4 regions of the Erythrobacter sp. W302b genome follow, and region 3 is predicted to be linked to each of the others. Evidence: predicted binding sites of a transcription regulator. Region 3 holds the regulator's gene; each other region holds the start of a gene.

Region 1 (4,209 bases), 1.6 Mb from region 3:
ATTACGTCGCCCGCAATTCCGCCCGCGCCTCGACCGCCAAGCAGGCGCAATCGCGCGCCAAGATGCTTGCCAAGATGCAGCCCATCGCCGCGCTCATGGAAGACCCGACGCTGAGCTTCGATTTCCCCGATCCGGCCGAGATGAAGTCGCCGATGATCACGCTGGAACAGGCCGCGGTCGGCTATGGCGCAGCGCCGCCGATCCTCAAGCGGCTCAATTTCCGCATCGAGGCCGATGATCGCATCGCGCTGCTGGGCCGCAATGGCAATGGCAAGACCACGCTCGCGCGGCTGCTCGCTTCGCAATTGACGCCCGTTGAGGGTGAGGTGAACGCGCCCGGCAAGCTCAAGGTCGGATACTTCACCCAGTATCAGGTCGAGGAACTGGCGGGCGAGGATACCCCGCTCGATCTGATGAACCGCGCGATGGAAGGACAGTCGCAAAGCGCAGTGCGGGCGCAGCTGGGGCGCTTCGGCTTTTCCGGCCCGCGCGCGAACCAGCGGGTCGACAAGCTGTCCGGCGGCGAGCGCGCGCGGCTGGCGCTGGCGCTGATCACCCGCGATGCGCCGCACCTGCTGATCCTCGACGAGCCGACCAACCACCTCGACGTCGATGCGCGCGAGGCGCTGATTCAGGCGCTCAACACCTATTCGGGCGCGGTGATCCTCATCAGCCACGATCGCCATATGGTCGAATTGACGGCGGACCGCCTGATCCTCGTCGATAGCGGAACGGCGCGCGAATATGCCGGCAGCATGGAGGATTACATCGACTTCATCCTCGGCCGGAACCAGCCCAAGGGCGCGCGCGACGGCAAGGTCAAAGGCGCGAAGGGCGGGGCATTGGCCAGCACGGATTTGCGCGCGGCTCAGAGCGACCTCAGCAAAGCCGAAGCCGCCATCGCCCGCCTGTCCGCCGAGGTGGAGCAGCTCGATAGCGAGATCCTCGCCCTCAGCGCCAAACCGGGCGGGCAATCCGGCAATGCAATGCAGACCCTGCTGACCAAGCGGGCGCGGGCGGCCGGTTCTCTGGATGAAGCGGAACGCAGGTGGCTGGCCGCCGGAACCGTGCTCGAGGCGATCGGGCAAGCCTGATTCTCCCGCCCGGGGGTCGCCGCACCCGCCCGCCGCGCAACAATCCTACCGTGAGCCATGCAAAAGATTCACGGGTGGATTCGAATGATTCAATCACCATATTTTTCTTCACAGATTCAATTTGGGGCTTGCGGCCCGCGCGACTCAAGCTTGGTCCACGCGTCGCGGGTGTGACGCGGGTCTGACATGGGCTGGAAACCGACCCGGCATGGTAACCAGGTGATTAAACGCCCGTTGACGGGAGTCCTGCAGTGATTCATCATCTAGTGGTTCGGCGCTGATCGGACCCCCAAGCCTTGGTGAAACGTCCCCGCCCCGTGAGAGGGCAGACGGGGATCGATTCGCCCCGGCCCACAGGTTCGCATCACGCCGCAAATGGGACCAACCGATGCGCCAACAGGCCCGACAACCGGGCAGCCTGTTGGCAAGTCTGTGGACCAAGCGGTATAGAACAGAATCGGAACATGGCCCCTTGCGTCCATGGTCTGATTCGGGGGACAACAGGGGCTTCAGATGGATTTCAAGGCGAGCGAAAACGTGCCCAGTGATGCGGTGACTAGCGATGTGACGAATGAACTGGATGCGGGCGTGATGGCCGAGACGTCCGTGAAGGATGAAAAGGCGGTAAGCATGAACAAGATCGATATGGGCACAGATGCCCTGATCGCGGCCAAAGCCGGTGAGGCGCTGGCCGGTGCCATGGTCGAAGCGGCCAAGGATGCCGCCAAGACCGACAGCAAGAAGGTCAACGACCGCCGCTTCACGATCGTGACCGACGCCAGCCGCGACGCGCGCCTCACGGATTTCGGCAAGGAAACGCTGACCGATCGCTATCTGCTCCCCGGCGAGACTTATCAGGACCTGTTTGCCCGCGTGGCTGATGCCTATGCCGATGATGAGGCGCATGCCCAGCGGCTTTATGACTACATCTCGAACCTGTGGTTCATGCCCGCGACCCCCGTTCTCTCGAACGGCGGTACCAACCGCGGCCTGCCGATTTCGTGCTATCTCAACTCGGTTGAGGACAGCCTCGAAGGGATCGTCGGCACGTGGAATGAAAACGTGTGGCTGGCGTCCAAGGGTGGCGGGATTGGCACCTATTGGGGCAATGTCCGCGGCATTGGCGAGCCGGTGGGGCTCAACGGCAAGACCTCGGGCATCATTCCCTTCGTGCGCGTGATGGACAGCCTGACGCTCGCGATCTCGCAGGGCTCGTTGCGGCGGGGCTCGGCCGCCTGCTATCTCGACATCTCGCACCCCGAGATCGAGGAGTTCCTCGAAATCCGCAAGCCTTCGGGCGATTTCAACCGCAAGGCGCTGAACCTGCATCACGGCGTGCTGGTCACCGACGATTTCATGAATGCGGTCCGCGAAGGTGCCGAGTTCGAGCTCAAGTCGCCCCGCGACGGCTCCGTGCGCGGCAAGGTCGATGCGCGTTCGCTGTTCCAGAAGCTGGTCGAAACCCGCCTTGCCACCGGTGAGCCCTATATCGTCTTCTCCGACACCGTGAACCGCATGATGCCCAAGCATCACCGCGATCTCGGCCTCAAGGTCTCGACCTCGAACCTGTGCTCGGAAATCACCCTGCCGACCGGTATCGACCACCTCGGCAATGATCGCACGGCGGTGTGCTGCCTGTCGTCACTGAACCTCGAAACCTGGGAAGAGTGGAAGGGCGACAAGCAGTTCATCGAGGACGTGATGCGCTTCCTCGACAACGTCCTGCAGGACTATATCGACCGCGCGCCGGACGAGATGGCCCGCGCCAAGTACTCCGCCGCGCGCGAGCGCAGCGTGGGCCTCGGGGTGATGGGCTTCCACTCCTATCTCCAGCAGAAGGGCGTCGCCTTCGAAAGCGCGATGGCCAAGGCGCTGAACCTCCAGATGTTCAAGCACATCCACGCCAAGGCCTCGGAAGCCTCGATGCTGCTGGCGCAGGAGCGCGGGCCCTGCCCCGACGCGGCCGACATGGGCGCGATGGAGCGCTTCAGCTGCAAGATGGCAATCGCGCCGACCGCGTCGATCAGCATCATCTGCGGTGGCACCTCGGCGTGCATCGAGCCGATCCCGGCCAATATCTACACCCACAAGACCCTGTCGGGCAGCTTCATCGTCAAGAACCCGTACCTGGAAAAGGTGCTCGACAAGAAGTCGAAGAACTCGACCAATGTCTGGAACTCGATCCTCGAACGCGGCGGCTCGGTCCAGCACCTCGATTTCCTCACGGCTGAGGAAAAGGCGACCTTCAAGACCAGCTTCGAGATCGACCAACGCTGGCTGCTCGAATTCGCGGCCGACCGCACGCCCTATATCGATCAGGCCCAGTCGCTGAACCTGTTCATCCCGGCCGATGTCGACAAGTGGGATCTGATGATGCTGCACTATCAGGCGTGGGAGCGCGGCATCAAGTCGCTCTATTACCTGCGCTCCAAGTCCGTGCAGCGCGCCGGCTTCGTTGGCGGCGTCGAGGCGGACAACACCTCGGAAGCGCCCAAGATCGAGCTCAGCGCCGAGACCGATTACGAGGAATGCCTGAGCTGCCAGTAGGCGCTCACGGCCGGGACGCGGGTGGGCATCGCGCCCGCCCCGCGCCTGCGGCCGCGGCATCATCGTTCACAGGGGGACCACATACATGAATCTGCCGTTTGTCATGGGGGTTATCGGGCTGATCGTCAGCGCCGTCTTCGCCTTCAACGCGTGGCGCGAATTGAAGCGCAACGTCGAGGGCCATTCGCGCAACGCCGCCATGATCCACGTGGCGATGGTGTCGATGTTCGTGCCCTTCTGCATCTACGTCGTCATCGCCTACGCGCCCTGACGCCGCCGTGAATCCGGAAGCGCGCGCGCTTCGTATCTGCTATTCTCATTCGTTCCAGGAGACCGCCCATGTCGCTTCTCGAAGCCCGCTCGACCTACAAGCCCTTCCAGTATCCCTGGGCCTATGACTTCTGGAAGCGCCAGCAGCAGATCCACTGGATGCCCGAAGAGGTGCCGCTGGGCGAGGATTGCCGCGACTGGGCGCAGAAGATCACCGAGAACGAGCGCAACCTGCTCACCCAGATCTTCCGCTTTTTCACTCAGGCCGACGTCGAAGTGCAGAACTGCTATCACGAGA
Region 2 (4,209 bases), 690 kb from region 3:
GTCCTTGCGCGATGCTGTGCCCTATCGCGGGGCGCCTTATGCTGCACCGTGCTTCATTCTGGTCGGCAACGAATCGCAGGGGCTGCCGGAGGATTACGAGGCAGCCTGCGACCTGCGGGTGACGATGCCGATGAAGGGCCGCGCGGATTCGCTCAATGCGGCCGTGGCGGGCGCAGTGCTGGCTTACGAGGTGCTGGCGGCGCTGGAATAAGCGTTACAAAGGTGACACCGTGTCCGCTGGGCAATGCGCCAATTTTCGACATATTTCCCGATACTTGCACCCCGCCAACGCAAGCGGACGGACAGGGAAACGGGGCTTTGAAGCTCTGCCCGACACCGGTTTCGGGCGGCTGATGCGTGCGGACGATGGGAAAGAGCGGCCCGCATCATTGTCTGCCGCGCGGATGTAGGAAAGCCTTGCCTTACGCGTGGCCGATGCACCACGGATCGGGCTTCATGTCGACCGGCGGATCGGCAAGACCGGGCTGGGGAAAGCGCGCCTTGAAGGTGAAGCTCTGCGGGGTCGGGCCGTAGCGGTCGAGCATCCACAGGCGCGAAAGGCCCTCGTCGATACTCGGGCGGTGGCCTGCGGGCACCCACCACAGGGCCTGATAGGCGCCCTCGAAGCGGTGGAAATATTCGCGCCGCCGCGCCATTTCCGGCGTGTGACCCGAGCGGTAGACGAAGGCGAACAGGCTTTCCGCATCCTGCCACACCGACATGTTGACGAGCAGCAGCGGATCGGAGGCGACGTCGAAATCGGTGGCATTGCCGCTGTCGGACTGGAGCCGCCAGACGAACCCGGGCGAGGCATCGGCGATGGCGTTGATGCGCTCAAGCGCGTCGAAGAAGGGCTGGACGCGCGGATCACCCTCGGGCGCGAGCAGCTTGCCTATGTTGATCTGTGCCAGCTGCCAGCCGCTGTTCTGCCCGTCCATCCGACCTAATCCGCTACGTCGCGATTACCGCTTTCCGCATTCCTATCAGGCGCTTCGAGCGCTGCAACATCCTCCGCGTTGTAGCGCGGCGATGACTCAACAAGTGGCACCTCGTCGATTTCACCTTTGCCGATTTCGACGCCCTTTTCTGCAAGGCGTCGGCCAGAGGACAAGACATTCCGTTCAAAGCTACCAACGAAGCTGTTGTAGTTCTTAACAGCGGACTCAAGCCCACCGCCGACCCGCTTCAAGTGCTCCCCAGCCTTGCGAAGCCTATCGTACAAGTCCGCCCCTAATCTTCCAATTTCGGCAGCTTCTTTTGCCATCCGATCTTGCCGCCAAACCTGCGCGACTGTGCGCGCTATCGCGACAAGGTTGGTCGGCGTCGCCAGCAGCACCTTGTTGCGGAAAGCAAAATCCCACAATTCGGGATCATGTTCCAGCGCGGCGGCAACGAAGTGCTCACCCGGCACGAACATTACTACATAATCAGGCGCATCATCGAACTGGCTCTGGTAGCTCTTTGAACCGAGCGTCTGAACATGGCCGCGCATCGACTTGGCGTGGAGATCGAGATGGCGCTTGCGATCGGCATCATCGTCCGTTTCGAAGGCTGCCTGATAAGCGTTCAACGATACCTTCGAATCGATCACCAGCTTTTTCTGGCCCGGCACATTCACAATCGCATCGGGCCGCAGCCGCCCCTCGTCCGTGTCCATCGATTGCTCGAGATGGAAATCCGTATGTTCGGCCAGCCCACATTGTTCGAGCACGTTCTGCAACGCGCGCTCTCCCCATCGACCGCGCGCCTTAGGTCCGCTGGTCAAGGAATTGCCGAGCCGCTGCGCCTCGCGCCGGACCTGTTCCTGCCCTTCCCGCATCGACTGGATCAGGCCAGCCAGCTGTCCGAAGGCATCGGTGCGCTTGGCCTCCAGCTCGGCGACCTGCCGCTCGTAGCTCGCCAGCTTGTCGCCCACCGGAGAAAGCAGCGCCTTCAGCTTTTCCTCGCTCGCCTTCTCGGAATGGCCGAGGCGTTCCTCGGCGCGTTTCAAAAAGGCTTCCTGCGCACGGTTCAGGACCTGCGCCCCGGTGTTCTCGAACTCCTTGAGCAGGTTCGCGCGCGATTCTTCCAGCAGGCGCTTCTGTTCCTCGAAGGCGGCACGTTCAGCGCGGAAGCGGGCGTTTTCCTCGCGCGCGGCGTCGAGCTGCTGCCCCAGACTGTCGGCGCGTGCGGCGCGTTCACCGAGTGCGGCAATCTCGACCCGCGCCTCGCCCAGCTCCGCAATGGCGCGGGCGAACTTCGCCTCCCCCTCGGCCCCCGCCGCCTCAGCCGCCCCCAGCCGCGCGCGCAGATCGGCGAGCGGGCGCGAGGCGAGGAACCAGCCGAGCGCGGCACCGGCAAGGAGGGCAATGATCGAGAGAATCGCAGGGTCCATCGCGCATTCCTACAAGGAACGAATGGGGAACGCTAGGCCTGCGTCATGCTTTCCAACAAGAAAGCTGGATCCCGGCCTCCGCCGGGGTGACGAGGGTGGGAAAGGCAAGCGCAAGCATCGGCACGGCACGCGCCGCGAGCGCACGCGCGCGAGCCGCAGGGGCCTCGGACCCCGGCCTTGAGCCGGGGGAAGAGAACAGCCCCGAGGACGAAGGCGCGGAGGCGCCTTCGCAAAAAAACTACGCCGCGCGGCGGATCTTCTCGAGCTTCTTCAGCACCATCGCCTTTTTCAGGCGCGACAGATGGTCGATGAAGAGGATGCCTTCGAGATGGTCCATCTCGTGCTGAAGGCAGGTCGCCATCAGGCCGGTGAGGTGTTCCTCATGGCTGTTGCCGTCCAAGTCCTGATAACGCACCGTGCAGGTCGCCGGGCGATCCACATCGGCATAGATTTCGGGGACCGAGAGACACCCTTCCTGATAGGTCGAAAGCTCCGCCGCCGGATCGACGATCACCGGGTTGATGAACACGCGCGGATCATTCTTGGTCGCGGGGTGGGTGTGCTTGTGGCCATCGTGGCTGCATTCCACGGGCTCAGCGTCCGGGTCTTCGGGCTGGAGGTCGATCACCAGCACGCGCTTGGGCACGCCGATCTGGATTGCGGCCAGCCCGATGCCGGGGGCGTCGTACATGGTCTCGAACATGTCTTCGACCAGTGTGCGCAGGTCGTCGTTGAACTCGTGGGGTTCAACCGGGGTCGAGACGATCTTCAGCCGGGGGTCCGGCACTTCAAGGATTTCGCGGATAGCCATGGTCGGAAAGATAGGCCCGTGACCGCGGCTTATCAAGCTGTCAGGATGGTGCAGGATTCAATGACGATGGGGGAACAGGGATGCGTAAGGCGGTGATGACAGGAGCGGCGGGGCTGTGCCTTGCCGGGGCGGCGCTGGTGATGGCAGGCGAGACGGCCATACCCAAGGCCTATGTCGTGGGCGAGATCGCGGTCACCAATCCCGATGGTTATGCGCAATATGTCGCCAAGGTCGGCCCGGTGATCGCGGCTTGCGGCGGGCGCTATCTGGTGCGCGGCGGGGCGAGCGAGGCGCGCGAGGGCGAGGCGGCGGCCGGGCGGATGGTGGTGATCGAGTTCGCCTCGCTGGCGGCGGCGCGGGCGTGTCTTGACGGGCCGGAATACAAGGCGGTCGCGCATCTGCGCCATGCCAATGCGCGCTCGCGGATCCTGCTGGTCGAGGGCGTCGCGCCCTAACCCACCGGCCTTCTCGCCCGGAGCGCCTGTGCCAGCGTGCCTTCGTCGAGGTAATCGAGCTCCCCGCCCACCGGCAAGCCGTGGGCGAGCTGGGTCACGCGGACGGGGAAGACCTCAAGCCGCTCGGCGATGTAGTGCGCGGTGGTCTGGCCTTCCAGAGTGGCGTTCATGGCGAGCACCACCTCGTCGATCCCCCCCGCCTCGACCCGCGCGAGCAGGCTGGCGATGTTGAGGTCTTCAGGCGCGATGCCGTCGAGCGCCGAGAGCCTGCCGCCGAGCACATGGTAGCGCCCGGGAAACAGGCGCGCGCGGTCCAGCGCCCAGACGTCGGACACTTCCTCCACCACGCACAGCGCGCGCCCGTCGCGGCGCGGGTCGGTGCAGATGCCGCAGGGGTCGGAGGTGTCGACATTGCCGCAGATGTGGCACTCGACCAGCGTCTCGGCGACGTCCGCGAGGGCTTCGAGCAGGGCGGGCAGCGCGCTCTCACGGTGCTTGACCAGCCACAGCACCGCCCGCCGCGCGCTGCGGGGCCCAAGCCCCGGCAGGCGGGCGAGCGCGGAACTCAG
Region 3 (4,209 bases):
GGAATTTGCCTATGAGGACACTGGCGGCATCTGGGCCATCCGCGCCACCGCCACCGCGTCCCTGACTGGGCGTACCGGCGTGGAAATGGAAGCGATGACAGCGGTTTCTGTCGCACTCCTCTCGATCTACGACATGGCCAAAGCGATCGACAAGGGCATGGTCATCTCCGACATCCGCCTGATTGCCAAGTCTGGCGGCAAGTCGGGTGACTGGAACGCGCCTCTTTGAGCGAGCTGCTGGGCCTCGAACAAGCGCAGGCCCGCCTGCTGGCGCTGGCTCCGCTGCTGCCGCTGCAATCGGTCCCGACCGAGGCGGCGCTGGGCCGCATCATTGCCGAGGATATCCGCGCCGCCCGCACGCAGCCCCCTGCGGACCTGTCGGCGATGGACGGCTATGCCCTCACCCCGGACGAAGGACCATGGACGCTGATCGGCGAGAGCCGCGCCGGCTCGCCCTTTCCCGGCACGCTTGCTCCCGGCAAATGCGTGCGGATCTCGACCGGCGCAATCGTGCCCCCGGGTGCGGACCGGGTGCTGCTTCAGGAAGACGCCGTGCGCACCGAAAGCGCCATCACCGCCACCGAAATGCCCCCGCCCGGTCGCCATATCCGCTTGGCCGGGTTCGACTTTTGCAGCGGCGACCTGTTGCTGACCCGCGGCACGCGCATCACTGCGGGTCGCATGGCGCTGGCGCTCGCCGCCGGGCATGGGCAGGTCACGGTCACCCGGCCTGTCCGCGTCGCGGTGATGGACAGCGGCGACGAGCTGGCGAGCGACCCCGCCAACTGCCTCCCGCACCAGATCCCGGCCAGCAACGGCGCGATGATCGCCGCCATGATCGCGCCTTTGGGCTGCGAGGTTATCCGCATAGGACCCGTCCCCGATGACCGCGCCGCGCTTGCCGCGGCACTGGCACAGGCCGAAGCGGCCGACATCCTCATCACTTCGGGCGGCGCATCCGTCGGCGATCATGACCTCACCAAGCCGGCGCTGACCGATTGGGGCGCGCAAATCGCTTTTTGGAAGATCGCGATCAAGCCGGGCAAGCCGCTGCTGGTGGCAACGCGCGGACATCAGGTGATCCTCGGCCTGCCGGGCAATCCGGTGTCGAGTTTCGTCACCGCGCTGTTGTTTGCGTTACCGCTGATCCGCGCCAGTCAAGGCGATCCCGAGCCGCTGCCCCGCCCCGAAATCTTGCGTGCAGGCGAAGACCTGCCCGCCATCGGGCCCCGGCGCGAATTTCTGCGCGCGGTCCGCGATGGCGACAAGGTACGGCTCGCCGGATCGCAGGACTCCTCGGCACTGTCTGCATTGGCCGAGGCCGATTGCCTGATTGACCGCCCTGCGCATTCGCCGTCCCTCCCGGCGGGGGAGCCCGTTCTGGTCTACAAGCTCCAGAATGGCTGAAATGCGCGGGTTTGGCGCAGGGTGCGCTTGACACCTCCCATCGAGTTGCCTAATTGTTCCTTGTTCGTTCACCTTAATGGCGGATCGAACGTGCATGCAACGCACCATGCGCTAAACCGCGCGGGTGCCTCTTGGAGCACAAGTGGGACTGGCGCTTGGCCGATGGGCTGGGCGTGAATGCGACCAAGGGAGATTTGATCCATGCTGACGGCCAAGCAGCACGAGTTGATCCGTTTCATTCAGCAGCGGCTGGAAGAGACCGGGATCTCGCCAAGTTTCGAGGAAATGAAGGAAGCGCTCGATCTGAAGAGCAAGTCGGGCGTGCACCGGCTCATTTCCGCGCTGGAGGAACGCGGCTTCCTGCGCCGCCTGCCTAACCGCGCACGCGCGCTGGAAGTGATCCGCCAGCCTGAAGACGCCACTCCGGCCCGCGCCGCAGTCGCTCCGGGTGACAACGTGGTGCCCATGGTTCCGCCCGCCCCGCGCGTGGCGGAATCGGTCGCTGCCAACGATGTGATTGAACTCCCGTTGCATGGCCGGATCGCGGCCGGTGCCCCGATTGAGGCGCTGGAAGGTCAGACCACCTTGCCGGTGCCGGCTGCGTTGCTTGGTCCGGGTGAGCACTATGCGCTCGAAGTGTCCGGGGACTCGATGGTCGAGGCCGGGATTTTCGATGGTGACTTCGCGCTGGTGCGGCGCACGAACACCGCGCGTGACGGCGAGATTGTGGTCGCGCTGGTTCGCGGCGAGGAGGCGACGCTCAAGTATCTGCGGCGCGAAGGCAGTCAGGTGCGGCTTGATCCGGCCAATGCGTCCTATGATCCGCAGTTCTATCGCCCGGATGAAGTCGAGGTTCAGGGCAAGCTGGCAGGGTTGCTCCGTCGCTACCATTGAGTGGCTGGCGCAGTTTGCAGGTGCCAGGCATGTTCGCTCTCGTGAATGCGCTGCGATTGTAAGCCCTTAGAGCTACGCGAGGCCGCGTCAGGGATTTCCTTGAGGCGGCCTTGCTGTTTTCAGGCGACCACTGTCAGGCTGCGCTTGGCCTGCGTCAGGCCCGCTTGGCCCTGGACTCGTTGCGGTTGTCGGCAGAGCGCGGCGGGGGCGATCGTCCTCGATCCGCCACCAGCCATGGGAACCCTGCCCTGCTGCGACTGTGGTGATCGTCTGGTTAACGAGATTGATCGACAGACCGCCGCACTGGCGCAGATAGCGCCGATCCGCCTTCAGCCAGCGTGGACGACAGGAACGGGGAAGAAATCGCTCCGATACAACCACATCCGCCTCGGCACAGGCTGCAGCCATAGCACGCTCCTCGACCTGCTCGCGCCCTCGCCCGAGCAACAGAATCCAATCCCGCCCGCCGCGGTTCAGGATCAGCGTGCAGAAAGCGGAAGAACAGCGCGCCCCCTCCCAATCCGCCAGAGGAACAGGCTCAGCCGCGACACCGGCAATCTCCATCAGATTGTCGCGGGTGTAGGACGAGCGGCTGTCGCGCAAAGACAGTAGGCGCGGCGATCCGTCAGGACCGGGAACAATGATGCCCACCTGCCGGCCGTCGCCTGCCACCAGCAGATCGGGGATCGGGGTCAGCGCCACCAGCACGCTCGCCAGCGCCACGGGCGCGAGACCTGCGAGCCGCACCGGCCCCCGCCAGAGCGCGAGCCAAAGGCCCCCGGCCGAAAACAGGCTGACCACAAAACCGCTGATATGCGGCATCAGCGTCACCGCCCCCGCCTGCCGCGCCGTGACATGGGCAATGGATAGCAGCAGCGCGAGCGAGCGCTCGACCAGCCACCACACCGGATCGCCAAGCCCTACCAGATCGAACAGCAAGCCCAGCGCAATCAGCGGCATGGACACGAAGGTCACCAAAGGGATCGCGATGACATTGGCAACCGCGCCGTACAGTCCGGCTCGATGGAAATGGAACAAGACGATCGGCATCAGTGCGAGTTCGATCACCACTCCGGTCGCAAACAGCATCACCACCTGCCGGGCGATGCGCGCCAACCACAGCTCTTCGCGCGGGGCGAGAAAGGCGCGGACCGGTGCGCTGTTCGACAAGGCGATGATCGCCAGAACCGCGGCGAAGCTCATCTGGAAACTCGGACCGATCGCGCTCTCTGGCCAAAGCAGCAACACGACACCCGCCGCCACCGCCACCATCCTGAGCGACAGCGCATCCCGACCCAGAGCCAGCGCGCCCAGCACCAGCAGCGCCGCAATGCAGCTGCGCACCGTGGGTACTTCGGCGCCGGTCAGCAGCGTATAGCCGATCCCCGCGAGCGCTCCGATCCCGGCTGCCATCAAAGGCAGGCGCACCCGCAACGCCAGCGCCGGCCACAGCGCCAGTAGGCGCAGCGCTGCAAAATAGGCCGCTGCGATCACCGCGCTCACGTGGAGTCCGCTGATCGAAAGCAGGTGGGTAAGGCCCGAATCGCGCATCGCCACCTCGTCCGCCTCCGCGATCCCACCGCGATCACCGCTGGCAAAGGCCGCCGCGATGGCCCCCGGCGAACCTTCGACCCGGTTGCGAACATAGGCCGAAAGCCAACGTTGTACGCTGGCGATCCCCCCCTTGTCAGGCGCAGCCCGAACGAGCGTCAACGGGCCGACCATGGTTCCGGTGGCCGTCAGCCCCTTGAACCATGCTGCGCGCGCAAAGTCGTAACTGCCGGGTAGCATCGGGCTTGCCGGGGGCATCAACCGGGCGCGCAGGCGCACCACTGCCCCTTCGGCAAGGCCCGCAGGCACGCCCCCCTCACCCAGCGCCGCCAATGGCACGTTGACCCTGACCTTGCG
Region 4 (4,209 bases), 220 kb from region 3:
ATGATCGCGGACGGGCGCGTGGCACTGGATGGCAAGGTGCTCGATACCCCCGCTACGATCCTCGCCAGCCTCAAAGGGGTGACGGTTGATGGCAATCCGGTCGCTGCCGCCGAAGCAACGCGGCTGTTCGCGTTCCACAAGCCCACCGGCCTGCTGACGGCCGAGCGTGACATGGCGGGCCGCCCCACGATCTACACGGCGCTGCGCAACGCCCTGCCCGCTGGTACGCCGCGCCTGATCCCGGTCGGTCGGCTCGATCTCAACACCGAAGGCCTGCTGCTGCTCACCAATGACGGCGGATTGAAGCGGACGCTGGAACTGCCCGCGACGCAGGTGCCGCGCACCTATCGCGCCCGAGCTTTCGGGGTGGTGACACAGGGCCAGCTGGAAGACCTGATGGACGGGGTGGAGATCGATGGCGTGCGCTATGGGTCGATCAATGCAAACCTCGAACGGCCCTCGGGCCGCAATCTGTGGATCGAAATGACCATCACCGAGGGCAAGAACCGCGAAGTGCGCCGGGTGCTGGAATATCTGGGTTTGCAGGTCAACCGGCTTATCCGCATAGGATATGGCCCCTTCCATCTCGGCGATCTGCCACGGGGGCAGGCGGTGGAGCTAACCGGCAAGCCGGTGGCGCATTTCCTGTCGGAGATGACCGGCACGCCGATTCCGCGTGGCGGGGTGAAGAAGGCCGACAAGGTGTTGATCGCCGCGCCGGAAAAGGCTGCGCGCCCGCCGCGTCCTCCCGCCCGCAAAGGCCCTGCCGCTCGCCCTGCCCCACGTAAAGATGCCGATGCGGGAGTGTTTCCACGCAAGGAAGCTGAGCCTGCAAAGGGCACCCCGCGCAGAAGCCCGACTGCGTCCCCCGCACCGCGCAAGGGCGCCGAAACCCTCACCAACGCGCCGCGCAAAGGCACCCGCGACGGACCGCGCTCTAAGCGCTCGGGCGCCAGCGCGCGCAAGCGTCCGGCCCCGACACGCGGCCTTACCCCCCCGCGAGGTCCGCGCAAATGAGGATCATCGCAGGCGAGTGGCGAGGCCGTAAGCTCGCCGCACCGAAGGGCGATGGCACGCGGCCCACGGCTGACCGTGCCCGTGAAACGCTGTTTGCGATGCTGACGAGTCGGCTGGGCGATTTTGAGGGATTGCAGATTGCGGACCTGTTCGCAGGCTCCGGCGCGCTCGGGCTGGAAGCCCTCTCTCGGGGAGCAGCGCATTGTCTCTTCGTCGAACAGGACCGCGCGGCGGTGGATGTGATCCGCACCAATATCACAGCGCTGGGCGCAGAAGCCCGTTCGCGGGTCGAGGTGGGATCGGTCATGCAACTGCGGGCAGCGGCGGCACCACTGGACCTCATTCTCGCTGATCCGCCCTATCAATCAGGCGCGGGCGAGGTGGCGCTGGATCGCTTGCGGCGGCTGGGCTGGATCGGTCCAGAGACGTGGATCGCGCTCGAAACCAGCTTCAAGGAAGATGTGGCAATCAAAGGCTTGGCGATGGAAGCCGAACGCCGGGTCGGCAAGGGCAAGCTCAGTCTGTTGCGACTGGCCACACCCGATGCCGACCCGGGTCCATCTGAGCGGGGCGTTTAGCTGCTCAGAGCGTCAAGCTTGGTCTTGATCTGCGCCCAAGCCGTTTCCCGCTGCGTGTCCGTCAGCTTGGCCAGAGTTTCCTTGTCGCCGTCGGTCAGACGCCAGAACATGTCCTGACGCTCATCGGTCAGCGACCAGAAGTAATTTTGCGCCGCGGGAGACCAGGCCTTGTAAGCGGCCTGCTTGTCAGCTGGCCACGACTCCACCTGAGCGACCTGCTCCGCAGTGGGTTCCGGCGCCGGGATCGGCGCAGGCGCTTCGGTTGCGGCCGGCGGGGTGGTGTCCGCGACAGGCGGTGTTGTCGCATCAGGCGCGGGTGCGGCGGTGGTATCCGGCATCGGCTCAGACGCAGTCTGCTCTTGTGCACCGGCCATCACCGGGGTCAACGCCAGAGCGATAGCTGCGCTAGCGAGACCGAACGTATTCAGAGACTTATGCATGGGTAACTCCATTTCCAATTGACCCAAGCACAACGAACGCAAAAATTCTGTCTGGTCGCTCAGTCCCCTGCTGACCTGACACCACTGAGTATGGGGCGGTCAGCCCGAGAGGCAACCCAAGCCCCGGCGAGACATCCCGCCGAGGCCACAGCCCATCGGCAATTGTGGCTGAAAGGCGGCAAGGCGATCTTCCGCCTACCGCGCGATCTTGGCAAAGCTCACCTCGCAGCTTGCCCCTGCATGAATTGTTCCCTACCTGTTCGCCTCAGATCATGAGCACCAATCTGCCCTCCCCCCCGCAAGCGCGCGATTCCGGTTCCGTCCCCGCTTATGCCGCGCGGCTGAATCCGCCGCAGCGCGCGGCTGTGCTGGCAACCGAGGGACCGGTGCTGATGCTGGCAGGTGCGGGCACGGGCAAGACTGCCGCACTGACCGCCCGGCTGGCGCATCTGGTGGCGACGGGACGCGCCTATCCCTCGCAGATCCTGTGCGTGACCTTCACCAACAAAGCCGCCCGCGAGATGCGGGAACGGGTGACGCACCACCTCGGCCCGCAGGCAGAGGGGCTGCCGTGGCTCGGCACCTTCCATTCGATCTGCGCGAAGATGCTGCGCCGCCATGCCGAGCTTGTCGGCCTCCAGCACAATTACACCATCATCGACACCGATGATCAGCTGCGGCTGCTGAAGGCTTTGATTGTCGAGGCCGATCTCGACGAAAAGCGTTGGCCCGCACGGCAATTGGCCGGGTTGATCGACCGCTGGAAGAACCGCGGACTGAACCCCGCCGATCTCGATGCGGTGGAGAACGAAGCCTATGCCAATGGCAAGGGCACCGCGCTCTATACCCGCTATCAGGAACGGCTGAAGGCGCTCAATGCCTGCGATTTCGGCGATCTGATGCTGCACATGCTGAACATCCTGCGCAGCCATCACGACATCCTCGCCGATTACCAGCGCCGCTTCCGCTACATCATGGTGGACGAATACCAGGACACCAATGCCGTCCAGTACCTCTGGTTGCGGCTGCTGGCGCACGGGCACAAGAATATCTGCGTGGTCGGCGATGATGACCAGTCGATCTATTCATGGCGCGGGGCGGAGGTCGCCAATATCCTCCGGTTCGAGAAGGATTTCCCCGGCGCCGAAGTGATCCGGCTCGAACAGAATTACCGCTCGACCCCGCACATTCTGGGCGCGGCAGCGGGCCTGATCCGGGCCAATTCGCAGCGCCACGACAAGACGCTGTGGACCGAGGTCAACGGCGGCGACAAGGTCAAGGTCATCGGCGTGTGGGACGCGCCCGAAGAAGCGCGCCGGGTGGGCGAAGCGATCGAGCGGCTCGAGCGCGAAGGCGCGGCGCTCGATCAGGTCGCCATCCTGGTGCGCGCCCAGTACCAGACCCGCGAATTTGAAGACCGCTTCATTCAGATCGGGATCAATTACCGCATCATCGGCGGTTTCCGCTTCTACGAACGGGCCGAAATCCGCGATGCGCTGGCTTACCTGCGGCTGATTGCGCAGCCGCAGGACGACCTTGCCTTTGAACGCATCCACAACCAGCCCAAACGCGGGCTCGGTGCGAAGGCCCTGGAACAGATGCACAGCCACGCCCGCCGCACCGGCTTGCCCTTGGCTGCCGCAGCGCTGCAACTGGCCGACAGCGACGAATTGCCCAAGCGCAGCGCGATGACCATCGGCGGGCTGATGCGCCAGTTCCTGCACTGGCGCGAGGCGTCCGACACGCTCTCGCCCGCTGATCTGCTGCGTCTGGTGCTGGAGGAATCGGGCTACAACGCGATGCTTTCCGCCGACCGTTCGCCCGAAAGCGCCGGCCGCGCCGAAAACCTCTCCGAACTCGCCCGCGCGATGGAGGAGTACGAGACGCTCGGCGATTTCCTCGAACACGTCAGCCTGGTGATGGACAATGACCGGTCGGATGCCGAGGAAACGGTGACGATCATGACGATCCACGCCGCCAAGGGGCTGGAATTCGACAATGTCTTTTGCGTCGGCTGGGAGGAAGGCGTATTCCCCTCGCAGCGCGCCATCGACGAAGGGGGGCTGGCGTCCCTGGAAGAGGAACGCCGCCTCGCATACGTGGCCATCACCCGAGCGCGGCGGCACTGCACGATCCTCCACGCGGCGAACCGCCGGATCTATGGCCAGTGGACC

The links. The regulator LexA, encoded in region 3, represses DNA repair genes until DNA is damaged. The targets are predictions, from matches to a motif close to GTTCCNCNCTTGTTCT.
Region 1: the regulator LexA is predicted to act here: its motif matches at 1,543-1,558, upstream of ACLBKT_RS12895 (ribonucleoside-diphosphate reductase subunit alpha).
Region 2: the regulator LexA is predicted to act here: its motif matches at 2,390-2,405, upstream of ACLBKT_RS08935 (DNA recombination protein RmuC).
Region 4: the regulator LexA is predicted to act here: its motif matches at 2,283-2,298, upstream of ACLBKT_RS04465 (ATP-dependent helicase).

What each region holds. Positions count from the first base shown of each region.
Region 1 covers NZ_JBKFDH010000001.1:2,719,488-2,723,696, reverse strand. Annotated here, with positions in the region: gene ACLBKT_RS12900 (ATP-binding cassette domain-containing protein) at 1-1,094, shown strand, start outside; gene ACLBKT_RS12895 (ribonucleoside-diphosphate reductase subunit alpha) at 1,608-3,641, shown strand; gene ACLBKT_RS12890 (hypothetical protein) at 3,727-3,912, shown strand; gene ACLBKT_RS12885 (ribonucleotide-diphosphate reductase subunit beta) at 3,981-4,209, shown strand, end outside.
Region 2 covers NZ_JBKFDH010000001.1:1,827,887-1,832,095, forward strand. Annotated here, with positions in the region: gene ACLBKT_RS08925 (TrmH family RNA methyltransferase) at 1-211, shown strand, start outside; gene ACLBKT_RS08930 (DUF3291 domain-containing protein) at 423-938, opposite strand; gene ACLBKT_RS08935 (DNA recombination protein RmuC) at 944-2,374, opposite strand; gene ACLBKT_RS08940 (peptide deformylase) at 2,613-3,185, opposite strand; gene ACLBKT_RS08945 (DUF1330 domain-containing protein) at 3,266-3,640, shown strand; gene recR (recombination mediator RecR) at 3,637-4,209, opposite strand, start outside.
Region 3 covers NZ_JBKFDH010000001.1:1,135,852-1,140,060, reverse strand. Annotated here, with positions in the region: gene moaC (cyclic pyranopterin monophosphate synthase MoaC) at 1-229, shown strand, start outside; gene ACLBKT_RS05530 (molybdopterin molybdotransferase MoeA) at 226-1,407, shown strand; gene lexA (transcriptional repressor LexA) at 1,609-2,301, shown strand; gene ACLBKT_RS05520 (ComEC/Rec2 family competence protein) at 2,389-4,209, opposite strand, start outside.
Region 4 covers NZ_JBKFDH010000001.1:919,381-923,589, reverse strand. Annotated here, with positions in the region: gene ACLBKT_RS04480 (pseudouridine synthase) at 1-1,017, shown strand, start outside; gene rsmD (16S rRNA (guanine(966)-N(2))-methyltransferase RsmD) at 1,014-1,595, shown strand; gene ACLBKT_RS04470 (hypothetical protein) at 1,592-1,933, opposite strand; gene ACLBKT_RS04465 (ATP-dependent helicase) at 2,308-4,209, shown strand, end outside.